4 regions of the Sporosarcina sp. P16b genome follow, and region 3 is predicted to be linked to each of the others. Evidence: riboswitches for the same ligand, from Rfam matches in the RefSeq annotation. Region 3 holds a riboswitch; each other region holds the start of a gene.
What was found. Region 3 has a riboswitch for S-adenosylmethionine ahead of metA (homoserine O-acetyltransferase MetA). Riboswitches for the same ligand answer to the same signal wherever they lie in the genome.
Positions count from the first base shown of each region.

Region 1: another riboswitch for S-adenosylmethionine. It lies ahead of CSV77_RS09765 (methionine biosynthesis PLP-dependent protein); the one in region 3 lies ahead of metA (homoserine O-acetyltransferase MetA).
Region 2: another riboswitch for S-adenosylmethionine. It lies ahead of CSV77_RS11000 (O-acetylhomoserine aminocarboxypropyltransferase/cysteine synthase family protein); the one in region 3 lies ahead of metA (homoserine O-acetyltransferase MetA).
Region 4: another riboswitch for S-adenosylmethionine. It lies ahead of CSV77_RS09105 (methionine ABC transporter ATP-binding protein); the one in region 3 lies ahead of metA (homoserine O-acetyltransferase MetA).

Region 1 covers NZ_PDYO01000006.1:172,656-176,847, reverse strand. The annotation lists gene CSV77_RS09785 (L-lactate permease) at 1-156, shown strand, start outside; gene CSV77_RS09780 (methylated-DNA--[protein]-cysteine S-methyltransferase) at 201-710, opposite strand; gene CSV77_RS09775 (DMT family transporter) at 730-1,044, opposite strand; gene CSV77_RS09770 (DMT family transporter) at 1,047-1,382, opposite strand; SAM riboswitch class I at 1,540-1,641, shown strand; gene CSV77_RS09765 (methionine biosynthesis PLP-dependent protein) at 1,722-2,852, shown strand; gene CSV77_RS09760 (hypothetical protein) at 2,983-3,165, opposite strand; gene CSV77_RS09755 (type 1 glutamine amidotransferase domain-containing protein) at 3,381-3,896, opposite strand; gene CSV77_RS09750 (HD domain-containing protein) at 4,179-4,192, shown strand, end outside.
Region 2 covers NZ_PDYO01000008.1:89,941-94,132, forward strand. The annotation lists gene CSV77_RS10985 (MBL fold metallo-hydrolase) at 1-548, shown strand, start outside; gene CSV77_RS10990 (sulfurtransferase TusA family protein) at 596-823, shown strand; gene CSV77_RS10995 (sulfite exporter TauE/SafE family protein) at 881-1,657, shown strand; SAM riboswitch class I at 2,086-2,189, shown strand; gene CSV77_RS11000 (O-acetylhomoserine aminocarboxypropyltransferase/cysteine synthase family protein) at 2,345-3,625, shown strand; gene CSV77_RS11005 (glycine betaine uptake BCCT transporter) at 3,673-4,192, opposite strand, start outside.
Region 3 covers NZ_PDYO01000002.1:496,476-500,667, forward strand. The annotation lists gene CSV77_RS05515 (YetF domain-containing protein) at 20-724, opposite strand; gene metA (homoserine O-acetyltransferase MetA) at 791-1,699, opposite strand; SAM riboswitch class I at 1,793-1,899, opposite strand; gene CSV77_RS05525 (AbrB/MazE/SpoVT family DNA-binding domain-containing protein) at 2,050-2,319, shown strand; gene CSV77_RS05530 (thioredoxin family protein) at 2,443-2,757, opposite strand; gene serA (phosphoglycerate dehydrogenase) at 3,376-4,192, shown strand, end outside.
Region 4 covers NZ_PDYO01000006.1:37,364-41,555, reverse strand. The annotation lists gene CSV77_RS09115 (MetQ/NlpA family ABC transporter substrate-binding protein) at 1-60, opposite strand, end outside; gene CSV77_RS09110 (methionine ABC transporter permease) at 78-746, opposite strand; gene CSV77_RS09105 (methionine ABC transporter ATP-binding protein) at 739-1,752, opposite strand; SAM riboswitch class I at 1,869-1,980, opposite strand; gene CSV77_RS09100 (pyridoxal phosphate-dependent aminotransferase) at 2,210-3,376, shown strand; gene CSV77_RS09095 (tRNA dihydrouridine synthase) at 3,505-4,192, opposite strand, start outside.

The DNA of each region.
Region 1 (4,192 bases), on a different contig from region 3:
TATCTATTGACTGCAGGTTTCTTGGGAATGGCAATTATTCATGGAATCTTCAATATCTGGCTACTCATTGCAATCATCATTGTTGTTGGTTTTATAATGAAGATGTCCACAGATAAACGTAAGTTGTCTGCAAATATCTTGCGACAGCCATCATAAATAGCAACAATAAAAAAGAGCCTTATGGCTCTTTTTTCATACTGTTATTCATTTATCTTCGTGTGAGTACTTTCAAGCAAAATCAGCTTCGCTTTTTGGTTTCTCCCGTCACGATAGCCTGACAAACTGCCATCTTTCGCAATAACACGGTGACAAGGCACCACAACCATCACAGGATTCTTGCCTATTGCAGATGCTACAGCACGAACAGATGAAGATTTCCCAATCTGTTCCGCAATTTCTGAATAAGTCATAGTTTCACCATACGGTATTCGTTGCAGTGCTTCCCATACTTGCAGTTGAAACGATGTTCCTTTTAAATCAAGTGGTATCACTGAAAAATCTTTCGTTGTACCCGATAAGTACTCCTTCATCTTGCTTATATAGACTCCGAGCTTTGTTTCATCTTCTATTAAGTCAACTGTATCAAACCGGTACGACCAGTCCTTCATACGTTCTACACTATCTTCAGCTAGTCCGGCATAGCACAGTCCCTGTTTTGTAGCAGCTATTGTTACAATCCATTCATTAAAATCAAAATTTGTCCAATAAATCAGTTACGCCACTCCCCTTTCATCCGAACAACTTCAAGCCTACAGCACCGAAAATAATGAGCGATAAAAAGAAGAGACGTTTGATGCTAGCAGATTCTTTGAATATCAAAATCCCCATCAATACGGCTCCTGCCGCTCCTAACCCTGTCCATACCGCATACGCTGTACTCATCTGTATTTCGCGCATAGCAAGAGACAGGAAAACAAAACCAAAACCAAAAATCCCCACAATGAGTAACAGTCTTTTAATTGAACGCTTCTGTAAATAATAATTAATACTCACCACACCGAAAATCTCACCGAGACTGGCAATAACCAAATACACCCAAGCCACTGTCAGCCACCTCCTTCTGTATCGGCTTTTTCATCTGTTGTCAGCTTAATGCCCACTACCCCAATGACGATGAATCCGATGAAGGTCAGCGTAACCCACGTAAAACCTGCTTGAAAGAAGAATATATCCACTAATAGGATTGCAGCGGCACCAGAGCCGGTAAATACAGCGTATACCGTGCCGGCAGGTAATCTTTCACATGCTTTTATAATGAAATAAAAACTCAATACAATCGCCATAACCGTTCCGGTCCATTGCATTACAGTTTCAGAATAACGAAGACCGACTACCCAGAAGATCTCTATAACAGCCGCCAATGCGACATAGCCCCAAGCCAAAATGAAAATCTCCTTTCCATTATGAATAGTATCTATCAGTATAACAAATCTTTTACTGAAACAAAAAAATCAATAACTGATGTTAAAAGGAAACTTGCATCTAGTATATCTGCATGATAGAATAAATCCGTCAACAGTTTTTCCTATATTATGAATATTCTTATCGAGAGAGACGGAGGGATAGGCCCAGCGATGTCTCAGCAACCAGCCATAGGCACGGTGCTAATTCCAAGGGTGACAACCACCTTGAAGATGAGAATACTGTATACACTTGTATGTTCGAGGGCCTATTCGAAAAGAAGAGGTTCTTTTTTATTTTGCCGGGGGGGATGGATATTCATGACAAACAACGGATTAGAAACTAGATTAGTACAACTTGGAAACCACAGTGATGAGAAAACCGGAGCAGTCAATACACCGATATACTTGTCAACAGCATACCACCATGAAGGTCTAGGCAAGTCCACGGGATATGATTACACACGAACAAAAAACCCTACGCGTTCTATCCTAGAGGATGGAATTGCAAACCTAGAATCAGGTGACCAAGGATTTGCATGCAGTTCTGGAATGGCAGCCATTCAACTTATTTTATCTTTATTTAAAACAGGTTCGGAACTATTGGCGCCTGAAGACTTATATGGCGGTACCTATCGCCTGTTTAATCAATATGAAGAAACGTATAATATTAAGACGCGTTACTTATCGTTCGATGATGTTTCAGAAGTCGAGCAAGCGATTACTGATCGTACAAAAGCGATCTTCTTGGAAACGCCTACAAATCCATTAATGCAAAACATAGCCATCAGTACGTATGCGGAATTGGCTAAAAAACATGATTTATTGCTAATTGTCGACAATACGTTTTTAACACCTTATTTCCAGCGGCCAATTGAGGAAGGCGCAGATATTGTCATTCATAGCGCAACGAAATATATCGGTGGACATAATGATGTGCTTGCAGGTCTAGTCGTGGCAAAAGGTGAGGATTTATGCGAACGTCTATTTACCAATCATAATGCGATTGGAGCTACATTGTCTCCTCTTGATTCATGGCTTGTCGTACGCGGTCTAAAAACTTTGCATTTACGCATGAAACAGCATGATGCAAATGCGAAAATGATGGTCTCTTATTTAGAACAAGAACCTCTTATTGCCGACGTGCTCTACGCTGGAATCGGTGGTATGTTATCATTCCGAGTACAAAATAGTGAGTGGGTCGGGCCATTCCTTGAAAATATGAACTTAATTTCATTCGCCGAGAGTTTGGGCGGTGTGGAAAGCTTCATTACGTATCCGACTACACAGACGCATATGGATATCCCATTAGAAGAACGTAATCGTCGTGGAGTAGACGACCGTTTGCTCCGTTTCTCAGTGGGAGTAGAAGATGTAGAAGATTTGATTGCGGATGTAAAACAAGCCCTTTATGCTGCAAAAGAAGTAGTAGAAGGCGTAAAAGTTCAATAATAGTAAACAATACAACTCGAACAGTCAATTTAACTATGACAGTTCGAGTTATTTTAATTCATTTATAGCAAGACACGACCGATTGAATCTATACAAAAAAGCATCCAATTATATTGAATGCTTTTCTTTATTAATGAGCTTGATGCCATTTTTTCTTTTCACTCGCATAGACGACCGCTGCCGGTGCTGCGATAAACGTAAGCGCCGCCATTCCGGCGAACATACCCGCCAGTTCTTTACTTCCAAAGGAAAATCCAGTTGCTGCACCTAATACAATTCCTGCTAATACCGCCAACGCAACAATCTTATACATGTTAGACCCCCGACCTTTCATTTGTAAGACGCGATCGTCTCTCTGATTTATTCGTTGCTTTTATCATACTCTCATTGAGAACCTTTTTCAAGTACAATTGAGAATCTTTTTCAATGTTTGTTAACATGTACTATTATCGTATGTTGTAAGCAGTAGTTTAATGTGCAAGAAACAAAAAAACGTCAAGGCTTTTACACCTTGACGTTCAAATTTTTTTATTCTTCTAGTAGTTTTAATGATTCACGATTAAAGGCTGGAAGATCATCAGGTGTACGGCTTGTTACAAGTTGATTCTGACAGACTACGACTTCTTTGTCAGCGTATTTTGCACCCGCATACTCCATGTCTACGCGAATGGACGTATATCCCGTTGCATCGCGTCCTTCAAGTGATTTTGCTGTTATGAGCAATTGTGGACCATGACAAATTGCAAATACAGGTTTTTTTGCATCCATAAATTCTTTGACAAACTTTACGAAACGATCATCTGCACGTAAAATATCCGGTGAAAATCCACCTGGAATAAACAATGCGTCATAATCTGACGATTTGACGTCAGCAATTGCTCTATCAATTTTCACTTTAGTATTTTCTTTCATACCCGTTACTTCTGATCCTGCTTCCGCACCGATCACTTCTACTTCATGTCCAGCTTCTTTATAAGCAGCAGCTGGTTTCAAGTATTCCGAGTCCTCGAACATATCTCCAAGTACTGTTGCAATTTTAGCCATAATGCTTACCACTCCTTATATGATGTTCTATAAATACTATTCCACATTATAAAGAGACTAAACATTATCACCCGAGATCTAGTTCCCCTTCAGCCGCCAAGTGAGTTATCATATTACTAGTTAATAAATATCTTTGTAGCTGAGTAGAGTCCTCCCCTACTCGTATAATTATGTCTACATGGGGGCACATATATAGTACAGAGCTGTATGTAGGGATGACTTCTTAAAAACGAATGAACAGGTTTTTTAACCGTAAATACTAAATAAAGGGGATGAATGTTGTTGGGGGTACACCA
Region 2 (4,192 bases), on a different contig from region 3:
TGCCACCGAAAGATGCCGAAGAGGTAGTATTTGAATATGCTGCATTAGAAGGCGATATGTCCATTCAGATAGGTGATACGAGAATCGATATTCAAGCGCTTTATTCGCCAGGACACACCATTGGTTCGACTTCATTTATCGTAGACGACAGTTATTTGATGACAGGTGATATTTTGTTCATTGATTCGATTGGACGTCCTGATTTAGCAGGTTTAGCAGAAGATTGGGTAGGCGACTTGCGTGAGTCATTGTATAGCCGCTATAAAGAATTGTCGAAGGATTTAACTGTCTTACCAGCTCACTTCATGATTATAGACGAGTTGAATGAAGACGGTAGCGTGTCGGAGAAGCTCGGCGTATTGTATGAGCAAAATCACGGCTTGAACATTGAGGATGAAAAAGAGTTTAGAGAGTTAGTCGCGGGGAACTTGCCTCCACAGCCTAACGCGTATCAGGAAATCCGCCAGACGAACATGGGGAAAATCCAGCCTGACGAGGAAACGCAACGCGAGATGGAGATTGGCCCGAATCGCTGTGCGGTACGGTAAATAGGTAATTTAATTCATATGAAAAAAATTTAAAGGAGAAGGTATATATGAATACAACAACATTTTTAGATGCAAAAGGCCTGGCATGTCCAATGCCAATCGTACGGGCAAAGAAAGCAATGAAGGATATGCAAACAGGAGAAGTTCTTGAGATTCATACGACAGATAAAGGATCAGTATCCGACCTGACAGCATGGGCTGCTTCTGGCAATCATGAAATAAAAGATCAGCAACAAGAGTCTGATGTCTTTAAATTCTGGATCCAAAAAGGTTAAACTAAGGATAGAGGGAATGGCTGTCTCCCTCTTACGTCGGGAAGAAGGGAGGACATCATGACAATTCCATTTATTATCACGATCTTCCTCATTGGATTCGTCGGCTCATTCCTTTCCGGTATGATTGGAATCGGTGGCGCAATTGTCAAATATCCAATGTTGCTATTTATTCCTGCATTACTTGGTTTTGCTGCATTTACACCACATGAAGTAGCCGGAATTACTGCAGTGGAAGTTTTCTTTGCATCACTTTCAGGTGTTTTAGCGTATAGAAAGAGTAATCTGATCTTGAAGCCACTCGTCCTTTATATGGGAATCAGTGTATTAGTCGGCAGTGTACTTGGCGGTGCTGGGTCTAGTATGCTTTCAGAAGCTACCGTCAACGTAATCTACGGTATTCTAGCCGTCATGGCGGCTATTATGATGTTTATACCAAAAAAAGGACTCGACAATCAGCCGATCGATGAGATTACATTCAATCGCTTCATTGCTTCAAGTGCAGCCTTTATCGTCGGCTTGGCGGCTGGAATCGTCGGAGCTGGCGGCGCATTTATCGTGGTACCGATTATGCTCGTGATACTAAAAATCCCCACACGCGTCACGATTGCTACATCCCTAGCAATTACGCTGTTGTCATCGGTGGGCTCGGCATCAGGCAAGCTCTTAACAGGCCAAGTACCCTATGGACCAGCTGTTGTTCTGATTATCGCTAGCATCATTGCCGCTCCGATCGGTGTAAAAGTGAGCCGGATAGTAAACACCAAAGTACTACAAAGCATTCTAGCCGTACTCATCATGGCTTCCGCTGTGAAAATATGGTGGGACATATTCTAACCAATCACAACCGCCAGCACATCGTTCAATGAACTTGTGCTGGTGATTTTTTGTGTGAAGTCATAAGTGGAAAAATCATTAAATTCACTTCTACTCTGGCAGGTGGCTCCAGTTTAGTAAATATGGAAGTCTTTATACGTAACTACAATTGGCATAGTAAACTAGTTGATCAGCGTGGAAGGCGGCGACTCCCGATGGATCAGCCCGACAGGTGAGACAACTAAAGGGAGCTTGCGACCTAGTTGGCTCACCGCGGGCCCATGGGAAAGCGTCCGCCTGGAACGCTGATCAACGGTGCCTTCACTTTACTTAATTTAATCAAATGTATTAAAAGTAATACGGATTTCAAAACATTCAATTAAATTACCTTGCAATAGACTAGGAATAGCCGTATACTATTTTTCAACGATGGAAAACGAATAGACATACTCTTATCAAGAGAGGCGGAGGGATTAGGCCCTGTGATGCCCGGCAACCGGCGAAAGCAAAGGTGCTACTTCCTACAAACTTTCAATAGTTTGGAAGATAAGGGAGGAATGAGCGAAAGCAGAGCCCTCTTCTTATTATGGAAGATGGCTTTTTCTGTACTTAGCGAATCGTCCTCTTGTGTTTTTCTTGTCTAGTTCTAGGAGGAAGTTGTCCGAGGAGTTTCGGTGTTCCATCAATACATAAAAAAGGGGAATGGTTATGACGAATTTACAGCCAGAAACGATATTATTACACGGAGGGCAAAAGCCGGATCCAGAAACAGGCTCACGTGCCTTGCCGATTCATCGTACGACTTCTTATGTATTCAGAGACACGGAGCACGCACAAAACTTATTCGCCTTGAAAGAAGCCGGCAATATCTATACAAGAATTACGAACCCGACAGTAGCTGTCTTTGAAGAGCGTGTCGCACAGTTAGAAGGTGGAACAGCTGCAGTGGCATTGTCTTCTGGAATGGCGGCGATTGCTTTCTCTATTATGAACATCGCTGAAGCGGGCGATGAAATCGTTGCAGCCAGCAATCTCTACGGTGGCACATATAACTTATTTGCTGTGACATTACCACGCTATGGCATCAACGTGAAGTTTGTTGATGCGTCCGATCCAAAGAACTTTGAAGCAGCTATTACGGATAAAACGAAAGCGTTGTTTGCAGAAACAATTGGTAACCCAAGTTTGCAAGTTCTTGACGTGGAAGCTGTTGCGAACATCGCACATGACAATGGAATCCCATTGCTAGTAGATAATACATTCCCGTCTCCTTATGGATCAAATCCTATCGAGTACGGTGCAGATGTAGTGATCCACTCAGCGACGAAATGGATTGGCGGACACGGTACGACCATCGGTGGTGTAGCTGTGGATGCAGGGAAATTCGATTGGACGCAAGGGAGATTCCCAGGCTTTACAGAGCCGGACGAATCCTATCATGGCTTACGTTACGGAATCGATACAGCCGCTGCAGCTTTTACAACGAAACTGCGCGTACAATTGTTGAGAGACTTCGGCCCTTGTCTATCACCGGATAGTGCATTCAACTTGTTACAAGGTTTGGAAACCCTTCATTTACGCGTACCACGCCACAATGAAAATGCACAAAAAGTCGCGGCATTCTTGCAAGAACACCCAGCAGTAGAATGGGTGACCTATACTGGCCTAGAAGATCATCCAACAGCGGAACTAGCAAATAAATATTTGAAAAACGGCTATGGTTCAATTATCGTATTCGGTATCAAAGGTGGACGCGATGCAGGAAGACAAGTAATCGACAATGTAGAAATTTGGTCTCATGTAGCGAATGTGGGAGATGCGAAGTCATTAATCATTCATCCGGCATCCACAACTCATCAGCAGTTGTCTGTGGAAGATTTGAAAGACTCAGGCGTTAGCGAAGAGCTAATCCGCTTATCTGTAGGGTTGGAGTCAGCAGAGGATATTATTGCAGATTTGAAACAAGCCATCGAAAAAGCAGCAAACTAATATATATAAAGAACACCGTCGCATTTGCGACGGTGTTCTTTTCTTTACTATCGTTGTATTCGATTTTTCTCATCTTTGAGTGATTTGAACAGCGAAACAACCATCATAATGAGTATGATTGAGAATGGCAAAGCGGCAATAATGATGACGTTTTGCAGTGCATCCAATCCTCCAACATATAATAGAATAATGGCGATGGCAGATTGAATGACGCCCCATATCACTTTCAAATTATTCGGTGGAGTCAATGAACCGTATGACGACTGCATGCCGAGTACAAATGTAGCTGAATCTGCTGATGTGATAAAGAACGATGTAATCAATAAGATTGCAATGATCGATATGATGAATGATAAAGGTAATTCGCTGAACATTTCAAAGATCGTCAATTCAGTTGCACTCGCAGCCAAGTCGATGATGCCAGCTTTTTGCGTTTCGATTGCTGTCGTCCCAAATGCTGTGAACCAGATCATACTGAGCACAGTAGGAACAACTAGTACGCCAATCATAAACTCGCGAATCGTTCTACCTTTTGATACGCGGGCAATGAACATCCCGACAAATGGT
Region 3 (4,192 bases):
TGAATCAGGGCTCTTCACGTCAAGTCGATTTTAATGTATTAATATATAAACTACCATCTGTCTGAATTTCTGCATAGAGAACATGCTCTGGCTTGGAAATCCCTTGTTTTTTTAGCTGTTCAGTTAGCCACGTGTCGGTTAATTGAAGTTCTCTCATATTTTTCTCTTCTACTATCCCGTTAGTAATAATTTCAGTCGGAATATATTTTGGCGGTGGTGCTGGTGCTTTGACATCTTTCTTTGTAGCATATTTCTCACTTGCATTCAGCATGACACTTAAATTACCATTCGTTTCGAATATCGCGTAATTGACATCTTTCATCGAAAATACCGACTGCTCCCGTAGCATCATATTTATATCATTGAAACTCAACCGTAATTTACGCATGGAACCTTCCAAAATCTTTCCGTTTTGAATGACAATCATCGGTTTATCATCGAGTAATACGCGGAGTTTAATGGATTTGAATGATAAGAAATTGGCAATAATTGTCAACGTCGCCCACAAAACCATTCCATATAAGCCGTTCAAGAATGGCGTTTCAGACTCTCCCGCTAAATTGGCCGCAATTGAACCGATTGTTATACCTGTCACATAATGAAAGAAAGTCAATTGGGACACTTGTTTTTTCCCCATAAAACGCGCCAATATCAACAGCACAACAAATGAGATCACCGTTCGCATAGTCATTTCCCAAAAGGATAATTGCCAAAATTCATCTATGTTCACTGCATACACCTCCAGTAGTCGGAGTATGTGCAAACTATAGAGGTTTATACACTAATTACTTTAATTCCAGTTATAAGGAGTTTTCTGGTAGACATAGTAATTGAGCCAATTGGAGAATAATAAATGCGTGTGGGAACGCCAAGTATTTATAGGTTCTTTGGATGGATCATCGTTCGGATAATAATTTACAGGCATATCAATGTCCGCACCTTTTTCTAAATCGCGGGCATATTCATCTCCTAATGTGTGTGCATCATACTCTAAATGTCCAGTTACCATAATATGTTTTGCATCATTTGAGATCACAATGAATGCACCAGCCTCTTCAGAAGCAGAAAGTAGAGTCAAATCGGGATGATTCTTTATCTCTTCTAATGAAACTCCGGTATGGCGTGAGTGTGGCGCTACATATACATCATTGAATCCACGTGCCAAGTTTACTGTCGGATCGGTAATATCATGTGAGAATACTCCAAAACATTTCTTTGGCAACTCGAACTTTTCAATTCCGTAGTGATGATAAAGAGCCGCTTGAGCACCCCAGCAAATATGGAGGACAGATGTAACATTCGTTTTTGTCCATTCCATGATTTCTTCCAACTCCCTCCAATAGACTACATCTTCAAATTGTAGAAGTTCGATTGGAGCACCCGTGATAATCATGCCATCAAAACGGCGATTTTTCACATGTTCAAAAGTGGTATAGAACGTTTCTAAATGATTCTGACTGACGTTTTTCGAAACATAGCTAGCTGTATTAAGAAATGTGACATTCACTTGTAAAGGTGTATTACCAAGTAATCGGAGCAATTGTAACTCCGTCTTCTCTTTTTCAGGCATCAAGTTCAAAATTAAAATATTGATTGGGCGGATATCCTGTGTTGTCGCACGTTCTTCATCCATAATAAAGATTTTTTCTTCTTTCAATAATTCTACTGCAGGTAAATGTTTTGGTATATTAATCGGCATTCTATTTCCCCCTTGACTTTCATTTATTACAATTTCTATACAAAAAAGCCCTCATTTCTCTTAGATAAGAAAAGGAGGGTTGACCGTTCACCGTTCTTATCTCTCAAGACAACAATCTTGTTGGAGGTAGCACCTTCCTGTATGCACAGAGGTTGCTGAAGCTTCATCAGGCCAAATCCCTCAGCTTCTCTTGATAAGAAATATTTAATTACTGACTATTATAGCATTAATAAATTAATTGTATAGCAGAATTATCAAATTGTTCTGCGCATTTAAGTTTTGTAAATTGTAGATGATATGTTTTGGTGTATAATAGAAATTACCCACTACTTTTCTTCGAGGAGGAGCTTATGAAGTCTTTAGGTATTGTTCGTAAAGTGGATCATCTCGGTAGAATTGTTATTCCAAAAGAACTTCGAAATTCTTTGTCGATCGATAAGGGCGACCCGATTGAAATTTTCGTAGAAGACGATAGAATTATTTTGAGAAAATATCAGATCAACAGAGCGTGTTTTATCACGGGTGATGTGATGGATGAAAACAAACTATTGTCAAACGGAATATATATCAGTCCAAAAGGCGCTAAAATCCTTATGGAACAACTAAAAGATTTCACGTAATACACGACATAAAAGCTTCTTGTAGCTAATTTCCTTATATAAAAAGGACCGAAAACAACTTCTGCAGTTGTCTTCAGTCCTTTTGTTTAATTGCCACATATCTTCCCGCCGGCAACCATTCCATTACGTTAAGCTATTAATAAACTCTTCGATCTCTTCCTTAGTTTTACGATTCTTACTGACAAAACGACCTGTCTCCGTTCCTTCGCTGAATGCTACGAAGCTAGGAATACCGAATATATCCAACTGACTGCATAAATCTATAAATTCATCACGATCAATTGTAACAAATTCATACTCTGCAAATTCTGTTTCCAATGTCGGCAAGAATGGTTCAATTACTCTGCAATCTGCACACCAATCTGCAGTGAATAAGAAAATCACCTTCTCCTCTTGTTTAAGTTGCTCAAATTGCTCAAGAGATTCTAACTTTTTCAATTTCCAACACTCCTCTAAATGAATAGTATACGCACACTATAACACTTATTCCTGCATTTCTTCCTTTCAGACGACTTATGCTATTTCCTTTCACTTGGTTAAATTCAAGATGTTTTTTTATAATTAACTCCCAAAACACGAACGTTCACAAATAATTCAATAATACCGTTCGCGTTTAACAGTTTTTCGTTTTTTCTGGAAAAGCAATTGACAATAGTTTTTGACGTGTTATGATTAATTCTAAATTAATAGTTGCTAAACAATTTTGACGAAGACATACCTTCCTGAAAAGAATTTTCCAGAGAGCTGACACAGTGGTGAAAGTTAGCAAATTCCGAGGTTGGGGGCACTTCCGAATTGATTCGCTGAACATTTTAGTAGGCTGATCCGTCACATGCACGTTACGCATGCTGAATGAAGGCTGCAATTGCAGCAAAACAAGGGTGGTACCGCGTTAGTTTATTGAGCTTTTCGCCCCTTACTTATATGTAAGGGATGAAAGGCTTTTTTATTTTACCTATAAGGGGGGTAGCGCGCAACTTACATAGACGATCAATTGTACTTAGCTTTTCCAACAAAAAAATCCACTACAAACAATTGAAGGAGAGAATGAATATCATGGCTTTTAAAATACTTATTAGTGATCCACTTAGCGAAGACGGAATTTTCCCATTACGACAGGCAGAAGGTTTTGAAATAGTAATGGAGACGGACCTGACACCAGATCAGCTGAAAGAACGTATTAAGGATTTCGATGCATTACTAGTACGCAGTCAGACAACAGTTACAAAAGAATTGTTGGAAGCAGCTGATCAATTAAAGATCATTGGTCGTGCAGGTGTAGGAGTCGATAATATCGATTTGGACGCAGCTACCGAAAAAGGAATTATCGTTGTGAATGCGCCGGATGGCAATACAAACTCTGCAGCCGAGCACACAGTTGCAATGATGATGTCCATGGCACGCAAAATCCCTCAAGCTTTCAACTCGTTAAAAAACAATAAATGGGATAGAAAATCATTCCTTGGCGTGGAATTGAAAGACAAAACTTTGGGAATTATTGGACTTGGCCGCATCGGGGCTGAAGTTGCAAGACGTGCAAGAGGACAACGTATGAATGTAGTGGCGTATGACCCCTACTTAACGGAAGATATCGCGAAAAAATTGGGCATAGAAATTGGAACTGTAGATGAAGTGCTTGAAGTAGCTGATTTCATTACAGTTCATACGCCTTTACTTAAAGAAACACGTAGAATGATCAACAAAGAAGCATTCGAGAAAATGAAAGACGGCGTACAAATTATCAACTGTGCACGCGGTGGAATCATTGATGAAGATGCTTTATACGATGCAATTGTTGCTGGTAAAGTGGCGGGCGCGGCACTGGATGTGTTCGAAGAAGAACCATTCCTTGACCACAAATTATTGACATTAC
Region 4 (4,192 bases), on a different contig from region 3:
ACAAGCCGCTAATGCCGCAACTAACGCAGTTAGAATGAATGCAAGTACCAGTTTCTTCATAATCCATCTCTCCCCTATTATCTTTTATCTATCATTTTTGAAAAACGATCCCCACCAAATTGAATCAACTGCACCAGTACAATTAGAATGGCGACGGTGACAAGCATAATACTGTCATCATATCGGTAATAGCCAAAACGTATTGCGAGGTCCCCAATTCCACCTCCGCCAACAAATCCAGCCATTGCTGAATAGGCAACTAAGTTGATTAACGTCAGTGTAAGTCCTTGGATAATACTCGACTTTGATTCAGGCAATAACACATTCCAAATAATCATCCAGGGCGAAGCACCCGTTGAAATTGCTGCTTCTATAACCCCTTTATCAATTTCACGCATGGATGTTTCAACAATCCTTGCAAAGAAAGGAATGGCTGCAACGGAAAGCGATACACTGGCAGCTGCTGGTCCAATCGTACTTCCGACAATCAGTTTCGTCAAAGGTATTAGAGCCACAAGTAGTATAATAAATGGGATAGAGCGAATGATGTTGACGAGAAACCCAACCACCGAATTAATTGCACGATTCTCTAAAAATAATCCTCTATCTGTTGTAAATAACAGAACGCCAAGCGGCAATCCAATAATCAGCGCAATCGTAAGTGAGATGCCGATCATGTACAATGTTTCACCAAATGCTTTTGTAATATCCGGCATGAGGTCCATGATGTGAGATAGATCAAACATGTTGTCGGATCACCTCCACTTGTGCGTTTTGTTCAAGTATGTATGCAATCGCTTGCTCCACTTCTTCACGCTCACCTTGTAACTCCATCAAGAAAATCCCAAGTGCTCGTTCTTGAATATATTCAATCGAACCATGCAGGAAGTTTCCTTTGACCTTATATTTCTGCATCGTATCGGAAATTACACCCTCCATCGCTACTTCACCTTTAAATGTGATTTTTATCAATGTACCGACCAAATTGGACATGACGGCTTCAGGAATATCGTAAGACACCACACTGCTGATAAACTCCTTCGTTAATGGTTGAACTGGATGAGAAAAGATGTCATATACTTGCCCTTCTTCTATCACTTTTCCGTCTTGCATAATCGCCATGCGATCACAAATCTCTTTTACCACATTCATCTCGTGCGTAATTAAAACAATGGTGATATTCATTTCTCGATTGATCTTTTTTAACAATCGTAAAATGGACATGGTCGTGTTAGGGTCCAGTGCGGATGTCGCTTCATCACAAAGCAAAACGGATGGATTATTGGCTAGTGCTCTCGCAATACCAACGCGTTGTTTCTGTCCCCCGCTTAGCTGGGCAGGATATACATTGCGTTTGTCAGACAGCCCCACCATTTCGAGAAGTTCCATTACACGGCTCTCTATTTTATCTGAAGGCATTTTTGCTGCTTGTAAAGCGAATGCGATATTTTCGAAAATGGTCTTTTGACTAATTAAATAAAAGTGTTGAAAAATCATTCCGATCTTCAAGCGTGCCCGCCGAAGCTTGATTCCTGAAAGTTTCGTTAAGTTTACACCATCTATTAAAATAGTGCCGCTCGTTGGCCTTTCCAACAAATTCAAACAACGTATAAGAGAACTTTTTCCGGCCCCTGAATAACCGACAATGCCAAATATTTCTCCAGTCTCGATGTCTAGTGATACGTCATCTACACCTTTTATCACTTTTTCTTTTGTCTGATATTCCTTAGACAAATGTTGAAATTGGATCATGTTCTCACTTCTTTCTACATTCAAGTAAATACTAATCATCAACAGTTGGTTATAGTTTATTTCTAAATAAAAAAATCTTTCATTTTTCTAAATGAAAGAGGGACTGAAATATTCTCAGCTTATCTCTCAGATGGAAAACCATACTGTAGGATTTGGCACCTTCCTTGTATTATGCAAGGGGTTGCTGGACATCATCGGGCCATTTCCCTCCGTCGCTCTTGATAAGAGATTGCTATTAAATTATATGCATAAAACATATACTAATCTGAATTAATAAAACTGTCAAGGTGAATAACGCCAATTCATCAGAATATCCGACTTATTCTATCAGTTTTAAATTCCATTAACTAGTTTTGGCAATTCTCTAGAATCGAATAACCATCCTTCTATTGAAAAGTCTAGTATGATCTATGTATACTTAACGCACATACCCTATCAAAGAAAGAAGGAATAGACTATGGCATTATCCAACCGATTACAACAACTCCCTCCGCATTTCTTTACATTATTATTAAATAAAATAGAAAAGGCTATGGATGAAGGCAGAGATGTGATTAACCTAGGACGTGGAAATCCTGATCAGCCAACACCTCCTCATATTATTAAAGCATTACAAGAAGCAGTTGAAGATCCAGCTACACACGGTTATTCTCCATTTCGGGGGACACTTGCTTTAAAACAAGCAGTCGCTGAATATTATCAGCGTGAATACAATGTCACGATTGATCCCGAAACAGAAGTTGCGGTACTTGGCGGTACAAAAATAGGTGTCGTAGAACTACCTCTTGCTATTATGAATGAAGGTGAATTATTATTGCTGCCAGACCCGGGTTATCCTGATTACTTATCCGGCGTCAGCTTAGCAGGTATTCGATATGATACGATGCCGCTACGTAAGGAGAATGGATTTCTCCCTGATTACGATAAATTAACGGATGATCAGAAAAAAGATGCCAAGCTCATGTACTTAAACTATCCAAGTAATCCAACGGGTGTTACAGCCACACCCGAGTTTTATGAAAAAACGGTGGCATTTGCCAAAGAACATCAGATTGCGGTCTTACAAGATTTTGCGTATGGTGGCATTGGTTTTGAAGGTAAGAAACCGATTAGTTTTTTACAAACTGAAGGAGCAAAGGAAGTCGGCATTGAAATGCTATCTCTTTCCAAAATATATAATATGGCTGGCTGGCGAGTCGGTTTTGCAGTCGGCAACTCTGAAATAATAGAAGCATTAAATGTATTGCAAGACCATTTATTCACTGGCATCTTCCCAGCAATTCAACGTGCAGCTATTGAAGCATTGACGGGTCCCCAACAATGCGTTGAAGAGCTAGTGGCGCTCTATGAAGGGCGTCTGACGGTATTGCTAACGGAATGTGAACGCATTGGTTGGGATGTTACAGCTCCTACAGGCTCATTTTTTGCTTGGCTTCCTGTCCCGGAAGGCTTTACAAGTGAAACCTTCGCTGACTTATTACTGGATAAAGCAGACGTCGCGGTATCGCCAGGGAACGGATTTGGTGTATACGGAGAAGGATATATTCGTGTCGGGTTGTTGGAAAGTGAAGACCGGTTGCAAGAAGCAGTTCGCCGCATTGAAAAGCTCGGTTTATTTAAGTAACAAGATATAATTCCGCTATCACTTCATTATATAAAAAGCCTCCTTACTCATACCAGTATTTCTGGAATGGCAAGGAGGCTTTCACATGTATAAATAAATCATTTAAGCTATAGATTTTCTGAAATACATTAATCAAGTTCTACGTTATCCAGTAATGCACGCACTTCATCTGTCGTATTTGTATTCATTAATTCATTTCTAAGTTCAGCTGCCCCACGGAATCCTTTAACATAAATCTTAAAGAATCGACGTAATGGTTTAAACAATCGTGGTTCAAGTTCTGTCGAGTATTTATCAAAAAGATCTAAATGAAGGCGCAAAAGATCCAGCAATTCTTTATGATCATGCTCTCTCTTCACTTTTTCAAATGCAAATGGATTATTAAAAATTCCACGTCCAATCATAACCCCATCGACGCCGTACTTTTTCACAAGCTCCATACCCATTTGACGATCGAGAATATCTCCATTGATCGTCAGCAACGTGTCGGGCGCTATTTCATCACGAAGTTTCTTAATCTCCGGAATCAATTCCCAATGCGCGCTCCCATTACTCATTTCTTTGCGAGTACGAAGATGAATCGACAAGTTCGCAATATCTTGCTCCAGTACATGTCTAAGCCATGTGTGCCATTCCTCAATGTCTGTATAGCCAAGACGAGTCTTTACACTAACAGGTAATCCGCCAGCTTTTGCTGCTTGAATAATTGCCGCAGCTGTTTCAGGATGGTTGATTAGACCACTACCCTTACCTTTTGTTGCTACATTTGGCACAGGGCATCCCATATTAATATCCAATCCCTTAAAACCAAGTTCC